Regions from separate parts of the Paenibacillus sp. FSL H7-0323 genome, predicted to be linked through region 3. Evidence: predicted binding sites of a transcription regulator. Region 3 holds the regulator's gene; each other region holds the start of a gene.
The links. Region 3 encodes Rex, which represses fermentation and respiration genes when NADH is low (regulators of the CRP and FNR family bind a similar motif). Its sites were predicted from a motif close to TTGTGAAATATTTCACAA; they were not measured.
Positions count from the first base shown of each region.

Region 1: a site for Rex is predicted at 4,887-4,904, ahead of MHH89_RS25565 (flavocytochrome c). Genes of this name have one in related genera too.
Region 2: a site for Rex is predicted at 2,133-2,150, ahead of MHH89_RS23160 (phosphoketolase family protein). Genes of this name have one in related genera too.

Region 1 is NZ_JBBODB010000001.1:5,690,684-5,698,966, forward strand. Features, by position in the region: gene MHH89_RS25560 (DUF262 domain-containing protein) at 1-1,658, shown strand, start outside; gene MHH89_RS25565 (flavocytochrome c) at 2,995-4,785, opposite strand; gene MHH89_RS25570 (histidine kinase) at 5,058-6,644, shown strand; gene MHH89_RS25575 (response regulator transcription factor) at 6,619-7,401, shown strand; gene scfA (six-cysteine ranthipeptide SCIFF) at 7,967-8,116, shown strand; gene scfB (thioether cross-link-forming SCIFF peptide maturase) at 8,239-8,283, shown strand, end outside.
Region 2 is NZ_JBBODB010000001.1:5,109,603-5,117,885, reverse strand. Features, by position in the region: gene MHH89_RS23160 (phosphoketolase family protein) at 1-2,016, opposite strand, end outside; gene MHH89_RS23155 (GntR family transcriptional regulator) at 2,310-3,032, opposite strand; gene MHH89_RS23150 (hypothetical protein) at 3,120-3,308, opposite strand; gene guaD (guanine deaminase) at 3,620-4,984, shown strand; gene MHH89_RS23140 (uracil-xanthine permease family protein) at 5,023-6,375, shown strand; gene MHH89_RS23135 (ArsR/SmtB family transcription factor) at 6,704-7,024, shown strand; gene MHH89_RS23130 (saccharopine dehydrogenase) at 7,123-8,202, shown strand.
Region 3 is NZ_JBBODB010000001.1:2,638,813-2,647,095, reverse strand. Features, by position in the region: gene MHH89_RS12050 (tetratricopeptide repeat protein) at 1-498, shown strand, start outside; gene dinG (ATP-dependent DNA helicase DinG) at 625-3,486, shown strand; gene MHH89_RS12040 (redox-sensing transcriptional repressor Rex) at 3,617-4,270, shown strand; gene MHH89_RS12035 (amidohydrolase) at 4,257-5,558, shown strand; gene MHH89_RS12030 (cell wall elongation regulator TseB-like domain-containing protein) at 5,731-6,249, shown strand; gene MHH89_RS12025 (hypothetical protein) at 6,660-7,202, shown strand; gene MHH89_RS12020 (AAA family ATPase) at 7,195-8,283, shown strand, end outside.

The sequences.
Region 1 (8,283 bases), 3.1 Mb from region 3:
CAATAGCTGGTGATGGTGGAATTCAAAAGCGCATGATATTATTCTGGGAACAAATATATGAGTCTAAGACAAATGATTCTGATAACCTGGTATCTAGCTTGCGGTATGTTTATTATTATTTCAAATCACAACAGCAATATGCCAACATAAATAAGCTTGAACAATTAGATTATGTACTTCTTAATCTGAAATATAAGGAGTGGAAAAAGGCCGGGTTTCAAACAATTGAATTAATGGCTCAGTATAGTGCAGAATATCCAGATGTATTCGAATTCTTTGCTCAAGAAACGCCAGATAAAGTGATTGCAAAGTTGAAAGTGCATAAGGATAATTGTGGGACTACTGATGTAAATGATATAAAAGTCAGATTTAAAGAGCAGTGTATTAAAGCAAGAATTATTATGAGGCTGAATGAAGATTACCAGCTGTTTGCATCATTAGAAGAAAAATCGGGTGAACGGCAAATTCAATATTTATTAAGTATATCTGATATGTGGGTAAATGAAATTACGAAAGAGAAGATAGATGGTTTATTGAGATATATGGAGGTGGCAGATAGATTTCTTTGCAGTAAGTCAAAACAAGAACAGCTACTTTGGAAAAAGCTCTTCGCTGTAGCGAGTTACTGGGATGAAAATAATAATAATTTATTGACCTCCAATATGATAAATCAACAAATAAGTGCCAAGAATGAGTCAGGAAAACGAAATATTCATTATTGGAAAGATAATTATTATTTCATAAATGATGATATGGAAGATAAAAATAAGGAAGGTCATAAGCTAAATGAGGAAAAAAATAAGCTTGTAAAAAGAGCATATGATATTTGGATAGCCAATGGTTTATCAGACGACCAACAGAGAAAAGGTTGGTTAAAGAATCAATTTGCAGATTCGGAATATGAAGCAAGTTGGTTAAAGTATGCAGTTGATAGAAATCGTTCGGAGCTATTGGATAACACTGTTTCGTATGACGAAGTACAGGGAAAAGTTTATATTGATATTAAGCATAACTATAGAAATCCCAAATGGAAATATAATTTCTTCTCAACAGTTTATATGTATGATTTTATAGATAATAATTCAAAATACAAATATGATAGTTATAGTTCCTATGTCTGGGACTATTACGGGAGACCCTTTTCTGCAACAAAATATGAGAATGGTGTTCTATTGGGATCAGATTTAAATATTATTAATCAGTTTGGTTTGCGGTTATTATGGAGTGGAGATGAATTAAAATATTTATCTTACCAATTTGGTGGACAAATAGGACGAGTAAGAGGTGTCTTTGGTTATATGCACGCCATTGATCTTCCATATGAACCTAATTCTAGTATCACGATTACTCATAAGGAAGTGGTAATTACAGAGTTTTCTCATGGGAATCAGTATAAGCAATACAGATATAATCTTAATAATTCCGGTGAAATATCCGATATCGAAGTTAAAATACAGGATTTCGAAACGAAAGTTAACGAATATAAAAATATAGATGATGCCGATTATGCGATCTGGGATAAACGTAGCTACACATACAACTATGAGGATGTATTTAGACATAAATACAAAAATAGTAGTATATCGCAAATTAATAAAGAAAGCTTTGTTGATGATGAAAGGCTCCATTATATTGAATGCAAATATCTTCTCAACTAATTCAAATTAAACCCAGAGTGAGGCATCATCAGATGATGTGAACGGATAACCCGTAGTGATGTCCTGTCAGTGCAAACTAATAAATAGACAACTTTATATTTATAGACACTTAAAAAACATACACCTTTCAAACCAACTACTGGACAGCTTGTCAGTCAGAATCAGGAGAGCATACGCAGTCAAATGGTGGACATTATGGTTTAGTAGTAACATTAGTGTTCATATATTCCGTAGTTAGAGTCCATGACAAAAATAATTTGTAATATGGTCTAATACCGCGGAAAGTCTAGAAGAAGAATATTGATGTAAAACTGATGTAAAACATCAACAAAAACGATTGGAATGAAACCATCCAGAGCGGAGAATGAATGAAAAAAATCCCGTAATATCAAGGTTTCTGTAGGTTGTAACAGATCTCATCCCAGGATAATATGTTCCCGCATACGGTGCATGTGGAGTCGGTGGCTTTGTTGGTGAGGGATGTAACAGAAGAATGTAAATGAAAACAAGGCGAAGTCGAGAGCGCAGCTGCAGCAAGAGTATGCAATGACCAGTCATATTCGCCCGGAAACTTCGGACACTGAAGTATTACGAAACGCCGAGCAGAGGATAATATCATAAAATATATTTGTAAAAATTTTGGCGAGTAACATAGAACGTCTATTTTTTGTGGACGAGCACGGGGAATTAAATTTTATCAGGGATTTCCCTGAATATTAATATCCGATTATATATTGGATTCATTGGTTGGCTATATGCTTTTCCATTATATCTGGCCATTAATTAGAAGCGTTCGCCAACCACATATCTGCATAATAAAGCTCTTACGAAGTAGGTCTATGCCTATTATCCGTGAGGGCTCTTTCTCATTTATTAATGATCCTGCAAAAAGTCAGCCCCATATGGAACCTTCGAGGGTACCATATGGGGCTCTTTTTGTTTCCGCAAATTGCGGAAGCATGGCGCAGGGACAAGTTCCTGCGCTTTTTCACATTCAGTTAAAGGAGAGAAATGCAATGAAAGCAAAAACAGAGTGGAATAATATTTCTTTTTCGGAACGATAAAAGAGCAGCGAGTTAGACGAGCGTAGCCCCTAGGCTCCACCATAAAAAAATCGTGAAGATCATCGTGGTCACACTTTTGATCACAGTGCTTATTTTTTTCATGCCGATGACACGAATACATAGCAAACCGCCCTGTTCGCAATGTTGCGAACAGGGCGGTTTGCTATGTCATAGAGGGCAGCTTGAAAGTTAGAGTCAACCTGCACTTTACAAACTATCTTGTACATTTTTAAGGATAACTTATTAGTAGAGCAGTTACACAAAAAATAAGATTACTCTGCTACAACTTGTTTGCCTGCAATCCGGCCGAATGTGAAGATATCAGCGATGGCATTACCGCCAAGACGGTTTGTACCATGAATGACCCCTGTTACTTCACCTGCAGCGAACAACCCAGGGATGACTTCGCCTTTTTCATTCAAAACGCGAGTCTTCTCGTCGATCACCAAGCCGCCCATTGTATGGTGAACGGAGGGTACAGCTTTTTCGATGTAGTAAGGGCCTTTTTCAAGAGATTTCAATCCACCGCGATGTTTGAAATCAAGGTCTTTACCTGTTTTCGCATAATCATTTACTTTATTAATCGTTTCTTTCAAAGTGTTCACGTCAATTTTAAAGAAATCAGCGGCCTCTTCAATCGTATCGGCTTTAAAGAGCAAGCCTTGTTTAACGAGTTGATCGTATTCGTCTTGATGAACTTCTATCGTTTTACCGATATCCTCAATGCCTTGATTCCATAATTGATACGTATATCCACCCGTTTGGGCAAGAATTGCTTTAGAAATAACGTCACGACGTTCTAATTCCTCAACGAAGCGCTTGCCTTCTTGGTTAATCAGGATCGCACCATCGAAGCGGGAGTCTGCAACCAGAGAAATAACACCTGTCTCAGGATTACAGATTGGATACGTTTGAATACTCTCCATGTTTGTCAGTTTGGCGCCAATCGTTTCTGCCATAACGATACCATCACCTGTAGATCCTGGTGTATCGGTAGTCATATATTTTTCATCCATTGTAGGGTTATACTTCTTACGCATCTCTACATTGGATCCAAAACCACCGGTAGCGATGATGACGCCTTTGTTCGCATGGAATGTGATTTTGTCGCCAGTACCCGAAGTCGCAGTTACACCTGTTACTTTGCCGCTTTCGTCCTTCAGCAAGGTTTCGGCTTTCATATTCGTTTTGATCGTGATTTGATCAGCGTCTGTTTTGGCTTTTAACTTAGTAATCAATTCAACACCTGTATGACCTACAGGAATCAACGCACGTTTTCTGGAATGGCCACCAAATTGGAACAGATGATCAGGTAAGAACTCTACCTTGATATCATCGCGCAGCCATTCGGCAGATGCTAGAGCATTGTCGGCAAGAATACGAACCATCTTTGGATCCCCGAGGTTGTCTCCGCCTTTCATCGTATCATTATAGAACAAGTCAGCCGTGTCATCTGTGATGCCAAGAGCACGTTCAACCCAGTTGTCAGGCGCATTCATCTCACCACCGGAAATCAATGTGTTGCCGCCAACAGCTGGCATTTTCTCGAGCAGAACTACATTAGCTCCAGCGCTCTTCGCTTCGATAGCCGCACTAAAGCCAGCACCCCCGGCACCGATGACGACAACATCATAGGTTTGCTCGGCTTCTTCTTTGTCTTTGCTTCCACTGACTGCAGCGCCAGCGACAAGGGTAAGTCCAGACTTCGTAATGGCATCTTGAATGGCTTCGAGATATCCTTTGCTTGTAACTGTAGATCCGCTAATGGCATCAACTTTTGCGCTGTTAGTTGCCATGACCTCTTGCTTGAGCTGCGTATAAACAGGTTCTGCAAGTACTTCATTTTCCTTATGCTCTGTTACTTTAATGTCAGTGATCTTGTTATCTAATAAGGAGACTTGTACTTTAATATCGCCATGTTTACCTTGCCCAACTCCTTCAAAGACTTGAACTCCGTTTGCATCTGCAGCGGGCTCTGCATCTTTACTGCCGCAAGCAGCAAGCGTGAACATAAGACTGAGGACTAGTAGAATAGATAACAGCTTTTTCGTGTGAGTTCGCATAATATCTCCTTCATTCTGTTGTGGATTGGTTACATACACTAGGGAGAGGAAGATTTGCTGGGCAAATCCTTTATCTCTGGCCTAGACATGAATGTTATTTCATGTGAAAATATGCACAAGACCTATTATAGATTTAGTACAGCATTATGTATTTGCACAGATTAGTGTTTTTTTGTCTTTTTCGGGCATGTAAGAAACGGATATTGTGAAGGGCTATGATTACAATGAAATCAATTCACTTAAAAATTACGTTAATCGCAGGAGGCTGCTTCTTGCTGCTGTTCGTTGCATTGCTTGTAACAATATATTTGGAGATGAACCATACGGTTGTCCCTTTGAATAAGAACTTAACGCAGCAAGTGGTTACTGCACGCAGCGACCAGATTGATTATTGGTTTAATCAGCGCATTGGAGAGATAGACATGCTTGCTTCTCTAGCTTCGGACCATCATTGGACACGAGATGAATTGCTGCAAGAGTTCGATAAGTTCGAGGCGAAGAAGCAAGTAGAGTACGAATCCATACGCGTGGTGGATATTCACGGAAATTCCTGGTCAGCAAGGGATAAGCCTTTTTCGATACTAAACCGACCCTACTATCGAAAACTGCTGAATTCAGATTCCAATTATGTGGTGAGCAATCCGATCGTGTCCAAAGCGAATGCAGCCGAAATCGTCGTTATTCTCTATCGCGTGAATCCATCGGTGAATGATGAGGTAGCTTATATTGCCGCAGCCGTCTCCGTCAAGAAGATGAAGGAGATTGCTCAAGATGTAATGCTATATGACCAGTCAGGCCAGCTTATCGTCGATTGCAGAGAGCTGGGTGAAGGAGATGGAGCAGAGGATGCAGCAGATAAGAAGAACATGAGTGTATTTGAGGCTCCAATTCAAAATGTGGAAGGCTGGAAGTTAGTACTCAAAGTACCGAATTCAAGTCTATCGTTAGCGGTGATCAAAACCCAACGGACTGCATTGCTGGTAGGCATTCTTATCGGTAGTGCGTTTATCGTCTTTCTGCTGCTGCTTGCTTCTTCCATTATTCGTCCAATTCAGTCGCTTCGCCAGGTAATGGAAAATGTGCAGAACGGCAACCAAACCATACGTGCAGATGTTACGCGCTCGGATGAGATCGGCGATCTTGGACGAAGCTTCAATGACATGCTTGTTCAATTATACGCTGTGGAGCAGGACCGAAAGGAGATGGAACTCAGACTGATTCATGAGCAGATCAAGCCGCACTTTTTATACAACACATTGGATACGATCCAGTGGATGGCAACGGAACATGGAGCAGACAATGTGGTGGAGATGGTGGAAGCGCTTAGCGCGTATTTCCGATTAGGGCTTGGAACAGGCAGTCCCTACATTCTGCTTGATCAGGAGTTGTACCATGTCGAGAGTTATCTTCATATTCAAGGTGTGCGATATGAGGAGATTCTGGACTACGAGCTTCGATATGATGAAAAGCTTGCTCAGTGCCAAGTCGTTCGCTTCATGCTGCAGCCTTTGGTGGAAAATGCGATTTATCACGGGATTAAGCCACTTGGGGATCAAAAGTGCAAAATTTCGATTACAGCATATCAACAGGCCGATGATTTGGTCATTAAGGTTGAAAATAATGGGGTTATGATTCCGGAAGAGAAGCTTGAGCAGATAAATCAAGCCCTTCTTGATGATGCATATGATCGTTCTGCCACAGGCTTTGGGCTATACAGTGTAAACCATCGCATTCGACTAGCTTACGGGGTGCCATATGGCCTTGCAGTGAAGAGCGAAGATGGGATTACCGTTATGGTCATTCGAATACCTTTGGACGGGGAGTGGAATGAAGATGTGGAAGATTGTCATCGTCGATGATGAAACGATCATTCGCAAAGGCTTGCGACAATACATTGAGGAGAGTCCGTATCTTTTTGAGGTTGCAGGAGAAGCGAAAAGTGCAAACGAAGCATTGAATATGGTGGAGGAAGCCCCACCACATGTATGTCTTGTGGACATCAACATGCCGAATATGAATGGGCTCGATCTGATGAATATATTGCGCGAACGCTGCCCGTCGGTTCTGGTTGTCATCATCAGCGGGTACGATAACTTTGAATATGCGCGTCAAGCCGTGCAACTGCAAGCATTCGATTATGTATTGAAACCTGTGCCGAAGAGTGATCTGAACAAGCTGCTTCATCGGATCGATGAGCATCTTCAGGTAAAATATCCTTTGCATTCACATGAAGACAGGGTGGATAAGGAGCGGGAGCTTCCCGGGTATACAGGGGATGGAACAGTGCTTATCCAAAAAGTGACCGAGTATATTGACAGTCATTATCAGGATCCGGAGCTGTCTATTACTCGAGTAGCAGCACTATTTCATATCAACCAAACCTATCTTAGTAAGCGTATGAAGCAAGAAATCGGTGCTTCATTCCTTGACTATGTCACCGAGCTTCGGATATCGAAGGCGAAGGAGATTCTGGATGACGTAATGCCGAATATCAAAATCGGGGATCTGGCCGTGAAGGTAGGGTATAAGAGCCAGTACTATTTTAGTCGTGTGTTTAAAAATAGAGTCGGCTCAAGCCCCTTAGAGTACAAAAAGCATCCGTTCGGTTATGGATAGGAGGGCCATTCTCGTCCCTCTGCAGCACGCCATAGATGTTATGCTCGGAGTTGCCTTCTATCAAAACGGTTGGGTTTTAAACATGAGCGAGAAGATGAAGTTAAAGCATCCAATAGTGAAATATTTTTATGAACTAAGGCGTCAAGAGCAGATAAACTGTCTGGAAGTGTCTTAGGGCTCCTCATATAAGTTTGTTCACATTGTCCACCCACGCATGTGGAGAGTGTCGCTCTACTGGTAAGGAAGGATACAGTGCTATGAAATCCTTATATTTATTGGACTTTACGGACAAGTATGAGAAAAAATGTTGTTAAAGAGATGGCATCATTGCCGTCTCTTTTTTGTTTCACTTTTTTAGCATTGCTCTGACTCTGGTTCCCGCTGCCGCATCCTACGATCACAAGCATGAAAGACTGCACGAAAATTAGTGTTGATGCTTATGTTTAACCCCTCTCTGCTCTGCTAGGTGACAGGCATCATAGACGTACCTGCGTGATGTTGCTACGATGTTCCATGGAAATTAAGTGAAAGTGATCACAAGAAATTACAGAAGGAGTCATTTATCGTGAAAAGAATCGTAACCCTAAGCACCCGCAAACTGATGGATACCGCAAAACACGGCGGATGCGGCGCATGCCAGACCTCTTGCCAGTCCGCTTGTAAAACTTCCTGCGGCGTTGCAAACCAGAAGTGTGAAAATGCAATGAACAGATAGGATTCGGAATTTTACCGCCCATTGCTCTGCTGATGGGCGGCTATTTTTAAGAAATGGATACTATCCCTAAAGGATGGCGAAGCCGTTTCTACTTGTGTGCAAAAGGAGCTTGATTAGTAAGTATGATTCATCAATATAAACTAAACGGATACAATATCGTGCTCGAT
Region 2 (8,283 bases), 2.5 Mb from region 3:
ATCTAATTTTTGACTTCTCAGTTTCAACAAGTCTACCACGTTGATATATCTAATTTTAAGGTTCGGCAGTTTTTCATGCAGGATAGAGATGGCAGCCAAGCTTTCGATAGTTGGTTCTGTACCTGCAGAAGCAAAGACAACATCAGGCTCTCCACCTTGATCGGTGCTTGCCCAGTCAATAATCTTCAGTCCTTTATCCACCAGCTCTTGTGCTTCATCCGCACTGAACCATTGTGGACGAGGATGTTTGGAAGAAACAATCAAGTTAATTTTTTGACGGTCATTTAAGACGGTGTCAAAGACAGCCAGCAAGGAGTTGGCATCAGCCGGCAAATACTCACGGATAAATTCTGGTTTTTTATCAGCCAAGTGACCTAGCAAACCTGGATCTTGGTGAGTGTAACCATTGTGGTCTTGTTGGAATACAGTTGAAGTTGCTACCACATTCAATGATGGAATATCCGCACGCCAGCTTTGATCTGTTGCTTTACGTAGCCATTTGAAATGCTGAGTAATCATCGAATCCACGACACGCAAGAAAGCTTCATAGCTTGCAAAGAAACCATGGCGACCTGTCAATACGTAACCTTCAAGCAAACCTTCTGCCTGATGTTCAGACAATTGGGAATCGATAACACGGCCATAAGAAGCTAGGAATTCGTCATTCGGCTCAATCACTTGATCCAACCATTGACGTTTCGTCACTTCAAAGACAGGTCCCAGACGATTGGACATTGTTTCATCCGGTCCGAAAATTCTGAAATTGCGGTTCTCTTCGTTCAGAGAGATAACATCTTTCATGTATTTACCCAGAACGGCCATATCTTGTGCTATTACTTCACCTGGTTTGGAATTATCAAGTGCGAACTTACGGAAATTCGGTAAGTTTAGATCTTTAATTTGGTTGCCAGCATTAGTAACTGGGTTCATTCCCATACGTCTGTCGCCAGTTGGCAGAATCTCAGCAAGTTCAGCGTTCAGACGACCATTGTCATCAAATAATTCTTCTGGTCTATAGCTGTTCATCCACTCCAATAACGCTGGAGCATGCTTCATATTTTTTTGATCCACTGGAATCGGCACCTGATGGGCACGGAAAGAGTTCTCATTCGGAACACCATCCCATTGCTTTGGACCCGTCCAGCCCTTAGGAGAACGGAAGACCAACATTGGCCAAACCGGACGCGTCAGGTCATTGTTGTCACGTGCATTCTTTTGAATCGCTTCAATTCTTTCAACGATGGTATCAAGCACCTTAGCCATTTCCGGATGCATTAGATCAGGATTTTCGCCTTCAACGAAGAACGGTTCCCAACCCATACCTTTAAAGTATGCAGTAATTTCTTCTTTGGATTGACGAGACAGAATCGTTGGGTTACTGATTTTGAAACCATTTAAGTGCAAGATCGGCAGAACTGCACCATCAGTAACTGGATTGATGAACCGGTTGGAGAACCATGAAGCCGCTAATGGGCCAGTTTCAGCCTCTCCATCACCAATAACAACAGCGGAGATTAAATCTGGATTATCCAGAATTGCACCTACACCATGGGATAGAGAATAACCTAATTCGCCACCTTCGTGGATCGATCCAGGTGTTTCAGGGGCAGCATGGGAAGCAACTCCACCTGGGAAAGAGAATTGTTTGAACAATTTCTTCAGGCCTGGGATATCTTGTGTGATTTCCGGATAAATTTCAGTATAGCTACCATCGAGATAGGAGTTCGAAACCATAACCTGACCGCCATGACCAGGGCCCTCGATGTAGAACATATTCAAATCATATTTAGTAATGACCCGATTCAAATGGGCATAAATAAAGTTCTGGCCTGGAATAGTTCCCCAGTGTCCAATGGGCTTAATCTTTACGTCTGCTTCTTTCAGCGGTTCTCTTAACAACGGATTATCTTTCAAATACAGTTGACCTACAGAGATGTAGTTAGTTGCGCGCCAGTATGCATCAAGCTTCTCTAAATAAGTTTTTGATGAGTAATCAACATCCATGGATAATACCATTTCTTCCACTCCCCAAAATTTTTTCTGTGTCTACATTGCCGTAATTTCTTCCACAAGTACATCATACCGCCGCGAAAAATTAATTCAACCTTTTCAACAAATGATACGGTCCAATTTTGTGAAAATATGAACATAGTATGAAATACAGTGTCAATTGTCTGTAAAAATACGTCAATATTAATATATATGTAAAAATATGGACTGAAGTTTGCGGGGGTATTTGCTCCTTATCCTTCATCTATTTTGCGCAAAACAAAAAAAATAAGACCGAGAAAAATTCCCCAGTCTTACTTTTAATGAACGGACACAAAGGTATTAAATTTTAAGTATTTATAGTGGAAGCGCATATGGGAGAATTCAAATGGCGTGCCATTATCTAAAAAGAAAATCCCTTCCATAATGCTTACTGGCTCATTTGCCTGCAAATGCAGCAGCTCTTGATCCGTAGCCTCAGAGGGTTCTGCGGATATCGATAAAAAGGATTTGGTTACCGCCAGATTTCGTGAATCCTCCAAATAATTAAAGATAGATCCTTCAATAATGGTCTGATTTAAATTCTGCACGATTTTGATTGGGATATAACCCGTTTCAATCATAAAGGGTTCATCATCAAAAAGACGTAAGCGAATGATTTTGTAAACAAAATCATGAGGGCCTAAAAACAGATCCCGTTGTAGTTCTTCCGTTGGTGGAATGACCTCAAATTTCAAAACTTTAATCTTTGGCTTCTTCCCATTCATTTGAAAATTGTCGGTGACACCTAAATTAGAGCCTTCGTAGTTAAAAATAGATTCATTTTTTATGTATAAAGGATTTATAAATGTCCCTGAGCCACGCTTTTTAAAAATAATGCCGGCATTTGCCATTTTAGTCAGAGCACTTTTAATAGAACTACGACTCACTTGATAAGTTTCACTAAGCGTTCGTTCATCCGGTAATTTCATATCGGGAAACTGCCCAGCAAAAATTTTCATTTTTAAGTCATCAATAATTTGTTTGTAGACAAACTGTGTCATGAAGTACTCCTTTTCAGGTCGATACAAGTTTTATTTCAATCTTTACTATAACATAATAACCAGACGTTTATAATCTATCCGGCCAGCTTATTTACGTCGGCGATTTGTCATGCGATTGTACATCACTAAACCGGCAATGACCATGCCCAGCGTCCCCATACTACTTGCTGATTCAGCCTGCATACCAAACAAAATGCACAGGTTAGTGACCAAGCTTTTTGTAAGTACAGCAACAATAATTAACATCAACGGGCGCCAAATGTTGTATCTTCTCATCCAGGCAACACTCCTAATCCAATTTTCTCAAACTATTGATCGATTTCATCTATTATATCACAAGATAGTAACCGCATTCATTTCCTATAACCGTAAAGAAATCGAAGCCGATCAGCATTTTTTACTTCCCTCTATCTTTTTCTGTATTCTAGCCTAGCGAACGTGACGTCTATGTGTCATATTCGCTTTCAATTCCTCAGCTTCTCCTATCCGTCAATTACGCCTTTATTCGACTTTTGGTCTGGACTTATCCTTTTTCACGGATTATAATAACGAATGCACACCAAAAGACGAACATTAAGGCGGAAATCATGAGAAATTATATGCAAATATTCCTAGGCACTTCATTTTCTAGCCTATCCCCAAAAGAAATACAAATTTTAAAGGATCATCTCTTCTGTATCAATTCGGATGGGATGATAGAAATGATCGTTGCACCGGATCACCCCGACTATCAACCCTTGCTTGATGCTTATCAAGGTCAGGACAATTTTCATTTATTAGCTGAAGGCCAGTATTTTTTACCCGGCTTTATCGACCTGCATGTCCACGCGCCACAATGGGCTCAATCTGGAACTGCATTAGATATCCCGCTCTATGATTGGCTAAATACTTATACCTTCCCACTGGAGTCTAAATTCTCGGACCTGGCTTTTGCAAAAAAAGTCTACGATGACGTGGTTGGCACTTTGCTCGCAAACGGAACCACTACAGCACTTTATTTTGCAACGGTGCATAAAGAGGCCAGTCTATTATTGGCTAAAATATGTGCGGAAAAAGGACAACGTGGACTCGTTGGAAAAGTGGTTATGGACGATCCGCAGGGAAATCCTGAGAATTACCGCGACTCCGACACCCACACCGCACTAGTGGATACGGAAGAATTTATACTAGCTGTACAAGAACTCGCTAAATCTACTAAACAAGGCGTTTATCCAGTAGTGACACCAAGGTTCATTCCAAGCTGCACTAATGAGGCTTTACAAGGCTTGGGAGAACTAGCCGCTAAATATGATACGTATGTGCAATCGCACTGTAGTGAAAGTGATTGGGCACATGGTTATGTGCAAGAACGGTTCCAGAAGAACGATGCTTTTGCCTTGCATGATTTTGGTCTGCTCAGTGATAAATCTGTCATGGCACATTGTAATTTTTTAGATGAAGATGATGTGAATTTGTTTGCAGAGACAGGAACAGCTATTGCGCATTGTCCGATATCCAACGCGTATTTTGCCAATAGTGTCATTCCGATCGCTGACTTCCATGCCAAAGGCGTTGAGATTGGTTTAGGCTCTGATATTTCCGGAGGTTTTTCACCTAGTCTCTTCGACAACATTAGACAAGCCGTTATGTCTTCAAGAATGCTGGAGGATGGAGTGAATCCCTCACTTTCTGCACAAAACCGCGGAGTACCCGGATCGCGAATTACGATCCATGAATCCTTTTATCTTGCTACCGCTGGCGGCGGAGAAAGCTTAAGCTTACCTATCGGCCGGTTACTAGAAGGTTATGCATGGGATGTTCAAATAATCGATACGAAAGTACCCTCGGCGAAATTGCCCGTCTTTGATGAGAATGAAGATTTGCAAGATATTTTTCAAAAGATAATGTATCTGGCTAGACCTGAAAATATCCGTGAAGTCTGGGTACAGGGTGAAAAAGTTCATTCGCGTTAAAGATTAATTAAACTAGAAAACTTAAGGTGGGCATCGGAGTGAAAACACAAGTAAACGTACAAGAGCAAGCACATTTGGAATCACAGCTACTAACTGTCCTACCCGATGAAAAAGTTTCATTTAGTAAATCCGTCATTCTCGGCTTTCAACATGTATTGGCTATGGATGTCTATGTAGTGCCATTCCTTATTGCGATGTTAATCGGCTTACAGCCCAATCAGTCCAGCGCGTTAATCCAATCCACCTTTATTGCCGCAGGACTTGCAACGATTGTGCAAACCTATTTCTGTATGAAGCTGCCTATCGCTCAAGGTCCTTCTTATGTTCCGCTGGGTGCGATCGTCAGTATTTATGCAGCTAGTGGTGGCGGAGAGCTCGGTTGGAGCTCCGTGTTAGGTGCCAGCTTAATCGGGGCCATCCTGGTTATTATTTTGGGTTATGCGGGGATTTTTAATAAAATCGTTAAAAACTTTATTCCGCCTATCGTAGGTGGCACAATCATTTTCATTGTAGGTCTATCTTTATTGCCTGTTGCGATCAGAGATAATATCTACGGAGCCTCCGGGGCTTCAATTAATCAAAATGTATTATTAGCCCTTATTTCAGGTGCTACACTGCTTATTTTTGTGGTTCTCGGTACTTTGTTCCGTAATAAAGGATCTGTCTTCCGAATTCTTTCCGTAATGATGGCGTTAGTAGTCGGATGTATTTCCGCTAATATTATGGGCGTTTTAGATTTCTCAGCGATAAGTAGTGCCAAGTGGTTTAGCATGCCGCGGATCGCTTTTGTCGATTTCGGCTTTTCCTTCAACTTTTCAGCTATTATCACCATGGTTATTATTTATATCGTGCTGCTGGCTGAAACAACAGGCACCTGGTTTGCGGTCAGCAATGTAATCAATAAACCTTTGACAGACAAAAATATTAACCGAGGCGTAATTGGAGAAGGAATTGGCTGTCTTATTGCTTCTGTGCTCGGTTCGACTCCTGTTACAGGTTATTCAACTAATGCAGGGATCATCTCCATTACAGGTGTTGCCAGCCGCCGGGTCTTTCTCGCTGTAGGAGGATGGTTTGTCCTCTTTGGTTGTTCCGGTAAACTCGCCGCTTTGATCTCTTCCATTCCATCCGCTGTAATCGGCGGCGTCTTCGCCATCATCTGCGGCATCATCGCAATTAATGGTGTGCAAGTAATGAAAAATGTAACCATCGGCGAAAAAGAAATGTACATTATTGCCTTACCAATGATCATCACCTTGGCTTTGGTACTCATTCCTGGTGACTACTTGAACTCTTTGCCTACATTCGTACAGTATTTATTAGGCTCACCTATCCTAGCTGCTTCATTGGCAGCAATCTTATTGAATAAATTATTACCTAGTGGAAAATAGAACATAAAAAGGAGCAGCCTCTTATTGATCCTTTTTTATCCCCGCGAATAAGCCGAGCTTTGTATGCTACCTTCTGGAATTCCTTAAACAAAAGACACCCATCGAGGTGTCTTTTGTTTAAGGACATGATTATTTTTTACTTGAGTTCATCCATAAAACCGCCTTACCATATGACCTCACAATTTTAATACAAATATCCATATGTCCCTTGATTATATTTAATAAACTAGGATTCCTCCAAAATAACGGAGATTATCAACGCATTGAATTATTCCCTGAAATATATTATGATACGTTTAAACAATTAAACATTATAACGGAGGGAGTTATGAACGAATCTAATAGTAATCAGAAGGCGATTCATATTTTCGAGAATTTAAGCCCCTATTTCCAAGGCTTGGGAGATCCTATACGTCAGCAAATCATTGCATTGCTGATCGACAAAGAGAGTATGAATGTGAGCCAAATTGCAGAGCATATCCCCATGTCCCGGCCTACAGTCTCTCATCATCTGAAAATATTACGGCAAGCAGGGCTGCTTAAGGTTCAGAAGAAGGGCACGGAAATGTTCTACAGACTTGAGTTTGACGAAGCGATAGCGCTTATGAAACAACTTGTCCATTTCGTTGAAGAGGAATGCCAGTGCTAATTAATGCCATTAACCTGACTAGCACTTGTCATTCCTATTTTTTTAAGCAATATGTTAAATAACTTAAACATATAAACATTTAAACGGAGGTTGCAGATATGCATAGGAAAAAGGTACTTATTGTAGGAGGATACGGTGCCGTCGGCAGACAAATTGCTCAAATATTACACGATCGACATCCCGATCTCGAGATTATATTGGGAGGAAGGTCACCGCAAAAAGCAGCACCTTTTGAGTCCACACGGGTACAAACAGTCGTAGTTGATAATAATGCGGATGATCCACTGCTTTATGCAGGCGATAATGTATCGCTAATCATCAATTCCGTCAACGATCTGCAGGATCGGCTACTTATGTCTGCAGTTAGAAGAAAAATCCCACTGATCGATCTTACTCGCTGGACAGAGATATTCCAACAATCAATCACAAAGTTAGAAAAAGCAGACCTCTATGCTCCTATCGTGCTTTCTTCGGGATGGATGGCGGGAACTGCTTCGCTGTTCGCCATGCTGCACTCGGCCACGCTTCAAAACGTCGCCGTTGATATTCACGCGTTGTACTCTCTACGTGACAAAGCAGGACCCGACTCCGCGGCGTACATGGATCGTATGACCATTCCATTCCATATTACAGAACGGGGGGGAAAACGTCTTGTATTTCCAATGACTGACCCCATCAAAGTCCAATTTCCAGATGGATATACAGCAAAATGCTATCGGCTTGACACCCCAGATCATGTCACCTTGCCAACAGCTGAGAATATCGACTCCGCCAGCTTCCGCATCTCCTTCGACAGCAAAGCCTCCACCTCCATCCTTGTCGGACTAGTTAACAGCGGAATATGGAAGATGATCAGCGGGGACCGATTCCGTTCGCTTAGACGAAGACTGCTCTACAATCCTGGTACTGGCAGTGCACATCATATCCTTATTCATCTAAAGGGTCTGGATCATAATGGGCACTGGGTTGAACGGACAATAGCGATTTCTGACCCGCTTGGTCAGACTCATCTTACCGCTTTGGGAGCTGCTGTCCAAGCAGAAAAGCTATTGCGGATATCAAAGGAAGAACCATGGGTCCCAGGCATTTATTATCCAGAAGATCTACCTGATGAACGGATGGACATCTCTGAAATCACCAACTTTTTTAAACAATATGGGGTTCTTATATCTCACTAATAGCACTTCACATATACCGAGCATTCTGTCTACTACAATTAAGCGCACAGACAGTAAAGAACCCGCTAATTTAGCGGGTTC
Region 3 (8,283 bases):
TGGCTCGCTTTTGCTGAGAAGCTTAGTTCCTTTCGCGAAAGTGCGGATTTTACAGCAGTGGTCGAAGAGGAAGTGCCGGAACAGGAAGCACCAGAGCTATGTATGGATTCCTTTGTAAGAGGTCAGGGGTATTATAAGCTGCTGATGTATGGAAAGTGTATTGATCAGTTTAAAGAAGTTATTGCGCAATACCCGGATAGCTTGGCTGCTCGATTATATTTAGCCATCTCTTATCTGCAGGAAGGTGACGGTGAGGCCGCTTGGAGTCATCTGAACCATATGCTGGGCTTGATACGGGAAACCAAGCTGAAAGCCATGGTTTATAATGCTTTAGGCTGCATACGAGCCTCACAGGAACGTTTCAATGAAGCGCAGGAATTGTTTGATCTTGCTTTGCAGCATGACCCTGCGCTTCCGGAACCAAACGTTAACTTAGAGGTATGCCGCCGTCGTGGAGGGAAGCTGCATTTTGGAAATCAGCTGGTTTCCCTTTTGTAAAAGAATAACGGTTTTGGAAATTTCCATTCAAGCGATGCATCCCCTGAACCAGTGGTGTGCATCGCCTTTTTTCGCAACTTCTGTTATGCTGATTAAGAGTCTCAATTGAAAGGGAATAGAATTATAATGAAATTTGCCGTGCTTGATTTTGAAACAACAGGAACCCAATCCGTGGGTGAAATTATCCAGGTTGGCCTTGCAATTATAGAAGAAGACCGGTCCATCTCCCGGGTATATGGTTCCTATGTCAAGCCCGGAACGCCGATTCCTCCTTTTATAACAGGTCTGACGGGGATTACCGATGATGATGTTAAGGATGCGCCTGAGCTGGATGAGATGATGATGGAGCTTGTTCCGCTCTTGGATGATGTTGTGCTTGTAGGGCATAATGTCGCTTTCGACTTCCATTTTTTACAAAATGCTTTAGATCGTTGTGGTTATTTGCCATTTCAAGGGCGGATTTTGGATACGATTGATTTTCTGAAAATTTGCTTTCCTTCGCTCACATCTTATCAACTAGGCTCTGTCAGTGCTCATTTTGGAGTGACACATGATCGTCCGCATCAGGCAGATAGTGATGCACTTGCGACTGCTTTAGTGCTGCTGAAATGTCTGGAGGAGCTCTACGAGCTGCCGCTGCTTACGATCCAGAGACTCTGTGAGCTGTTTACCGAAGAGGATAGTGATCTGGGCTGGTACTTTGATGGTCTGCTGCGAGAGCGGGAAGCGGAAACGCTACAGCCCGAAGGTGATCTGACTTTCTATCGTCAATTAGCGCTTGCAGTAGGAGATTGGACGGAGTTAGCGCCACCTAGAGATGAGCATGCTGAGAATCCGCTAGCGAATTTATCTTTTACTGATTATATGGACGAAGTAACCAAACGACTTAAAGACACATTACCGCAGTATGAAAGCCGGGAAGCTCAGGATATTATGATCAATGAGGTGATGACGGCACTTGCCGAAGACAAACACCTACTGATCGAAGCGGGCACAGGAACCGGTAAATCGCTCGGTTATTTGTTGCCTGCCATTTATCAAAGCGTTCGCACCAATGAAAAAGTCATGGTCAGCACTCATACCATTAATCTGCAGGACCAATTGCGCGAGCGGGATATCCCTTTGTTAACGCAGGTAGTTCCTTTTCCGTTTAAAGCTGCTATTTTTAAGGGAAGAGGGCATTATTTGTGTCTGCGTAAGTTTGAGCATAAAATTAATAAAAAGGACTTTATAAGCCCAAGGGAAGATGCGCTTACTGCCGCTCAGATGATTGTATGGCTCACTCAAAGTGAATCAGGGGATGATGAAGAGCTGAATTTAAGCGGCCGGGGCGGTGACTTCTGGGAGACGGTGGCAAGCGATACCGATTCCTGTCTGGGCCGTTCTTGTCCTTGGTTCCGCAAATGTTATTATCATAGGGCCAAGCATGAAGCTGGGATTGCTGACGTGGTTATTACGAACCACTCCAAGCTATTCGCAGATGTTAAGGCTGGGCACCAGCTGCTTCCGGCTTACGAGCATCTTGTCATTGATGAAGCACATCATTTAGAAGATGTGGCTGGTAAACATCTTGGCATGCATATGAAGCATTTCACTGTGGCACACACATTATCGCGACTGTATAAAGATAGCCGAAACGGACAGCTTCCTGCTCTGCGTCAGATATTACAGTCGTCAGGCAGTGAAGAGGCTTCAGAATGGAGCGGAGTCATCGATCGGATCTACCCGGATCTGCTTACCGTCAAAGAAACCTGGGATGCACTCAGCGACAAGCTGTTCAGCCTTTTGCCGGAACGCAGTGATGCAGGGGCAGGGGAAGCGGGACAACTGGTTATGCGGTTGATTCCCGCCCGTAAGCCGAAGGATTGGGATGAATTGGTTGCACTAGAGAACACTATGAATCTGACGTTAAGCGACATCATCCGTAAGGGTGATAAAATGCTTAACGAGATGCGCGACCAGGAAAGCCAATCCTCAGCAGACAGTCTTGTTACTGATATTAGCGGTTTATTTAAGGATTTGGCTTCCATCCGTGAGCAAGTAAGATTCTTTATGGGGCTGAATGACGATAATGTAGTATATTGGCTGGAGGCAAATGGAAATTACCGCAGCAAATCACTGCAGATGTATGCCGTCCCTGTGGATGTTAGCAGCCAGCTTAAAGAGTTGTTCTTCGATAAGAAAAAAAGCATCGTGCTTACCTCGGCGACGCTGTCTGTAGATAAGTCTTTTCAATTTATGATTGATAATCTCGGACTTAACGAAGCTGCGGAAGAAGGACGTCTAATGACCTCACTTCTTCCTTCTCCCTTTAAGTATCGCGAGCAGGCACTGTTAGTTATACCGCGTGATTTTCCTAGTGTGAAGGGCAGTGTGGGCGATGCTCGATTTGTCGATACACTCGTACAGTCATTATCGGAAGCTGCTAAAACAACACGTGGGCGGATGCTGGTTCTGTTTACTTCTTATAAAATGCTGCGTCAGGTATATGATCCGCTTAAAGAGGCTTTGGCCTCACAAGAGATTACGGTGCTTGGTCAAGGCGTGGAAGGTGGCAGCCGGAGCAAGCTGATCCGCCGCTTTCAGGACAGTGCAGCATCCGTATTGCTGGGGACGAGCAGCTTCTGGGAAGGTGTAGATATTCCAGGTGAAGCACTGACTTGCCTGGCCATCGTGAGACTTCCGTTTCAACCACCGAATCACCCGTTGGCGGAAGCGAAGTCGGAGTTATTGCAGGCCCAGAAGAAGAATCCGTTCATGAAATTATCTGTTCCTCAAGCGGTTATTCGTTTTAAGCAGGGATTCGGAAGACTGGTTCGCACGGCGCAGGATCGCGGAATAGTTATTGTTTATGATACAAGGGTTATTGAATCTCATTACGGGAAGTATTTCCTTTATTCATTGCCTGGTCCCAAAATGGAGCATATGCTTACTGATCAAATGGTCCCTCGCATAGCGGAATGGCTAGAGGATGGCGGCGCTTCTTAAAACGCTCGTCTTCAGTTTAGCTCCTCCTTATCCTTAAGGGCGGTGTGTTACAGTACCGTCCTTAATAAGGAGAGGTAGACGTTTGAATATGGATTTTCACAAGAACATTACTATTTTTAGGAGGAAAAATATGAAATCGGATAAAATATCAGAAGCCGTTGTTCGCAGACTACCTGTGTACTTGCGTTTTTTGAATGATCTCCAGAATCGCGAAATATTAACAGTTTCCTCTCAGGAACTTGGACAAAAGCTTGATCTTAATCCCGCACAGATTCGTAAGGATTTAGCATATTTTGGTGACTTCGGCAGAAAAGGTATCGGCTATGATGTAACGTATCTTATTGAGAAAATCCGTCATATCCTGAAGCTGGATCAACAGCTTAATGTAGCTTTAGTTGGAGCAGGTAATCTCGGACATGCCTTGTCTAATTACAATGCATATCTCAAAGATACTATGAAAATTACGGCTATATTTGATTCGTACGCTCCTAAGGTTGGACGTAAGATCAACTCCCTTACTGTGCAACCGATGGATGAACTAGGCAGCACAATTCGTGAGCAAGGTATTCGCATTGCCATTATTACCGTACCTGATTCAGAAGCTCAAAATGTAGCAGATATCCTCATTTCTTCTGGGATTGAAGCAATTTTGAACTTTGCCCCTGTGATTCTGAAGACACCACCGAATATCCGGGTGCATGCAGCTGATTTTACAACTGATCTGCAAAGTCTTGCTTATTACTTGCGGGATGGAAAGGAAGAAAGTGAACATGAACAACAATAAAACGATAATTAAGGGCGGGTATTTTCTGACTCCGGGAACGGATGAGCCGGTTCTGAGTGGATATATGACTATTGAAGATGATTTAATCACTTACATAGGAAAAGAAGAGCCTCAGATGGAAGCTGGAGTGCAAGTGGTTGATGGCAGCCGTCTGCTGTTCATGCCTGGACTTGTAAACACACATGGTCATGCGGCGATGTCTTTGCTGCGTGGATATGGAGATGATTTAGCGCTACAAGTGTGGCTTCAGGAGAAGATGTGGCCAATGGAGGAAAAGTTCTCCGGTGATGATGTATACTGGGGAACCTCCTTATCTGTATTGGAAATGCTGAAGGGTGGAACTACGACCTTCCTCGATATGTATGATCATATGGACCGAGTAGCCGAGGTAGCTGAGTTATCAGGTATCCGTTCCGTATTGATGCGTGGTGTGATCGGGTTATGTCCAGAGGATGTACAGAATCACAAGCTTGCGGAAGCGATTTCTTTTGCCCGTAACTGGCATGGAAAGGCTGACGGTAGAATTACTACTATGATCTCGCCACACGCCCCTTATACTTGCCCTCCGGACTTCCTGGTTAAGTTTGTGCAGGCAGCGCATGATCTGGATTTACCGATGCATACGCATATGTCCGAAACGAAACGTGAAGTGGAACAAAATGTGGCGGATTACGGGTTGCGTCCTGTAGCTCACTTAGAGAAGCTTGGCATGTTTACACGTCCCTCGATAGTTGCACATGGTGTTCATTTAAATGATGAAGAGATTGAGATCTTGGCTCGCCATAATGTGGGTGTATCTCATAATCCGGGCAGTAATTTGAAGCTGGCTAGCGGAGTGGCTCGGGTTACTGATCTTCTAAAAGCTGGTGTGAAGGTGTCTCTTGGCACGGATGGCGCGGCAAGCAACAATAACTTGGATATGTTTGAAGAGATGCGGCTTGCAGCTCTCATTCATAAGGGTGTCAGCGGTGATCCAACGGCTGTTCCAGCTCCAGAGGCTCTGCGTATGGCTACAGAATATGGCGCGCAGTCCATCTTTTTAAATAATGTAGGCAGACTTGCTGTAGGGATGAAAGCAGATTTCATTGCTGTTGATATCGATCAGCCGCATTTGCTGCCACACACAGATCTGTTGTCTCATGCAGTTTACTCTGCTAGCGCTAAGGATGTTGAGCATGTGTGGGTGAATGGTAAACAGGTCATCAAGCATGGACAATGCTTAACCCTGGATGAGGAAGCTATCCGGCGTAAAGCGCAAGAAGCCTTCGAAGGTTTATTGAAGCGTTAAGTCTGGAGAATAACGAATAAATAATAGGCTGCGACTTTTTGCTTTTAGCAAAAGTTGCGGCCTTTTGTGTATTTTTAAGGCTGGGAAAGCTAGAAAATTATGAAATTTTGGATAAACGCGCGGGTGTGTTATATAATCAAAAAAGATATATTACTAGAAAGGGAGCTGTACCTTGAAGAAAAGGAAAAAATGGATCCTCCTGGGGTCAGTTCTGATTCTGCTCCTGGGGTTTGGACTTATCCAGTTCTATGCCTATATTATGAAAGATCAATGGAACGAGCGTGATATCGCTAAGGATGTTGCCAAAACCAGAGCGGGTCTAACACAGGTAACCAAAGCACAAAAATCGGTTTGGGATGAAAATGCAGTGTACTGGGTATTAACTGGGAAAAATGAAGCCGGGACTGCTCTTATGGTCTGGGTCCGCTTTACGGTAGATGGAAAATTTGCTGAAGGCGACGACGCAGTGTTTGCTGAGGAACTAAGTAAAGGAACCTCGGAAGCCCAAATACGCGGCATTATCAAAGCTGATCTTCCGGACATAACGATTGAACGCTTGCTGCCGGGAGTATATAACGGAGAGTATGCTTGGCAGCTTTTTTATAAACAGAGCGGTCGGTATTATTATCAATTTTATCGCTTTTCGGATGGGTCCCGAATGGGCGAAGGTTACAGTTTACCTAAAAGTTAAGCTGAACATAAGGAAATTAAGGGTGGCATAGTAAACAAGCGAACTTATTATAAGTTCGCTTGTTTACATTTATTTGATGTACAAAAGTGATATACTAAGTGATATACTGAATGGGTGGTTATCACCGAATATTCCCTTAAATTCACATACGAAAATAGGCCGATTGATTAAAAATCAAGGCCGATTTTGTCGAAAGTGAGGAATTTATTTGGTATTGATGGAAATATTTAAAAAATTAAATTTTAAATATATTCACATTTATTTTGAAATTAGTATATACACCTGTGATATACTACTACTTGTAATTAGAACAGCAATAAGAGACTTCAGTCTCTCTGATGAGCTCTCAAGTAGCTATAAATTATTATAATGAGCTTTATATTTTGTCATCTTTGAGAGGAGGACGTTTCTTGAAATTACGTCTTGTACCTGTGCTGATAACGTCTCTACTGTCGGCTACTCTATTGTTTGGTGGCTTCTTTTTGTATCGTCAGTTTGCAATGCAGGAACCACTTCAGAAGATTGTATCTCAATATGAGGGCGTCAATAATTCTCATATCAGTATTAACCGCAATGAGGTCACTTTGAAACTTGATCTCCAGCCAGGCACGAAATTACGTGAACTGGTTCAGTACGTCTCCCAAGAAGGAAAATCGATGATTGATGGACGTACACTAAAACTTGATGTAGAACAGAACTCCAGTGAACTGCTGGATGAATACTGGGATAAAGCGATGTTCTCTGTAGCCGAAGCCATGGAGAGCCGTAAATATACACTTATACCCACAGAACTTGATGGACTCAAAGCGCAATATCCGCAATATAAAAATGTGATAGCCTCAACAGAAATTGATGACAATAATGTCTATGTAAGCTTGAGTAATGGAAAAGAAAGCAAATTTATTATTTTGCCGCGTAAACCTGCGACATTGGGGGTATGGAATAATGCCTAAATACCTTAAAGAAATTCTAATCGGATTTATTCCTGTCTTGTTTATTTTTATGGCTTTTCTAGGCATTAATATATTCCCGATTGTAATTGCTGCTGGGATGCTCACGGCCTTACTTATCATTGCTCATTTAAGAGGCGGACTTGCGGTAAATGCAGGTGCCGGGAAGAAACGCAAGAAGGATGGACCTTCAAAGCTTACTTTTGAAGAAATTGGCGGGCAAGACAATGCAAAACAGGAGCTTCGTGAAGCGTTGGATTTTTTGATCCGGCATGAGGAAATCAGCAAATTCGGGATTCGGCCTTTGAAAGGGATTCTGCTTACAGGCCCTCCAGGAACAGGTAAGACCCTTATGGCTAGAGCAGCAGCACATTATACAAACTCTGTATTTGTGGCAGCATCAGGCAGTGAGTTTGTAGAAATGTACGTAGGTGTCGGTGCCGGCCGTATCCGCGATTTGTTTAAGGATGCCCGTACCCGCGCCCTTAAGGAAAACAAGCAAAGCGCTATTATTTTCATAGATGAAATTGACGTAATTGGCGGTAAGCGTGAGGGCGGACAGCAGCGAGAATATGATCAGACCTTGAATCAGCTGTTGACTGAGATGGACGGGATCTATAACAACGAAACACCACGCATTCTACTGGTAGCAGCCACTAACCGTAAAGAAATGCTTGATTCAGCATTGCTGCGTCCTGGCCGGTTTGACCGTCATATTCAAGTGGACATGCCTGATAAAAAAGGCCGCAGATCGATTCTCGAATTGCATGCCAAAAATAAGCCGCTTCATGCCAATGTGAACCTCGACAAAATTTCCGAAGAAGCCTATGGTTTTTCCGGTGCTCAGCTCGAAAGTGTTATGAATGAGGCAGCAATTTATATGATGCGTGAGGAATTGACAGAGGTTGAGCAGCGGCATCTGTCGATGGCGATTGACAAGGTTATGATGGGGGAAAAAACGGACAGAGAAACTAACCACGAAGAGAAAAAACGTGTGGCGATCCACGAATTGGGACATGCCATTATGGCAGAACTGCTTCGTCCGGGAAGTGTCAGTCAGGTTACACTGACTCCGCGGGGGCAA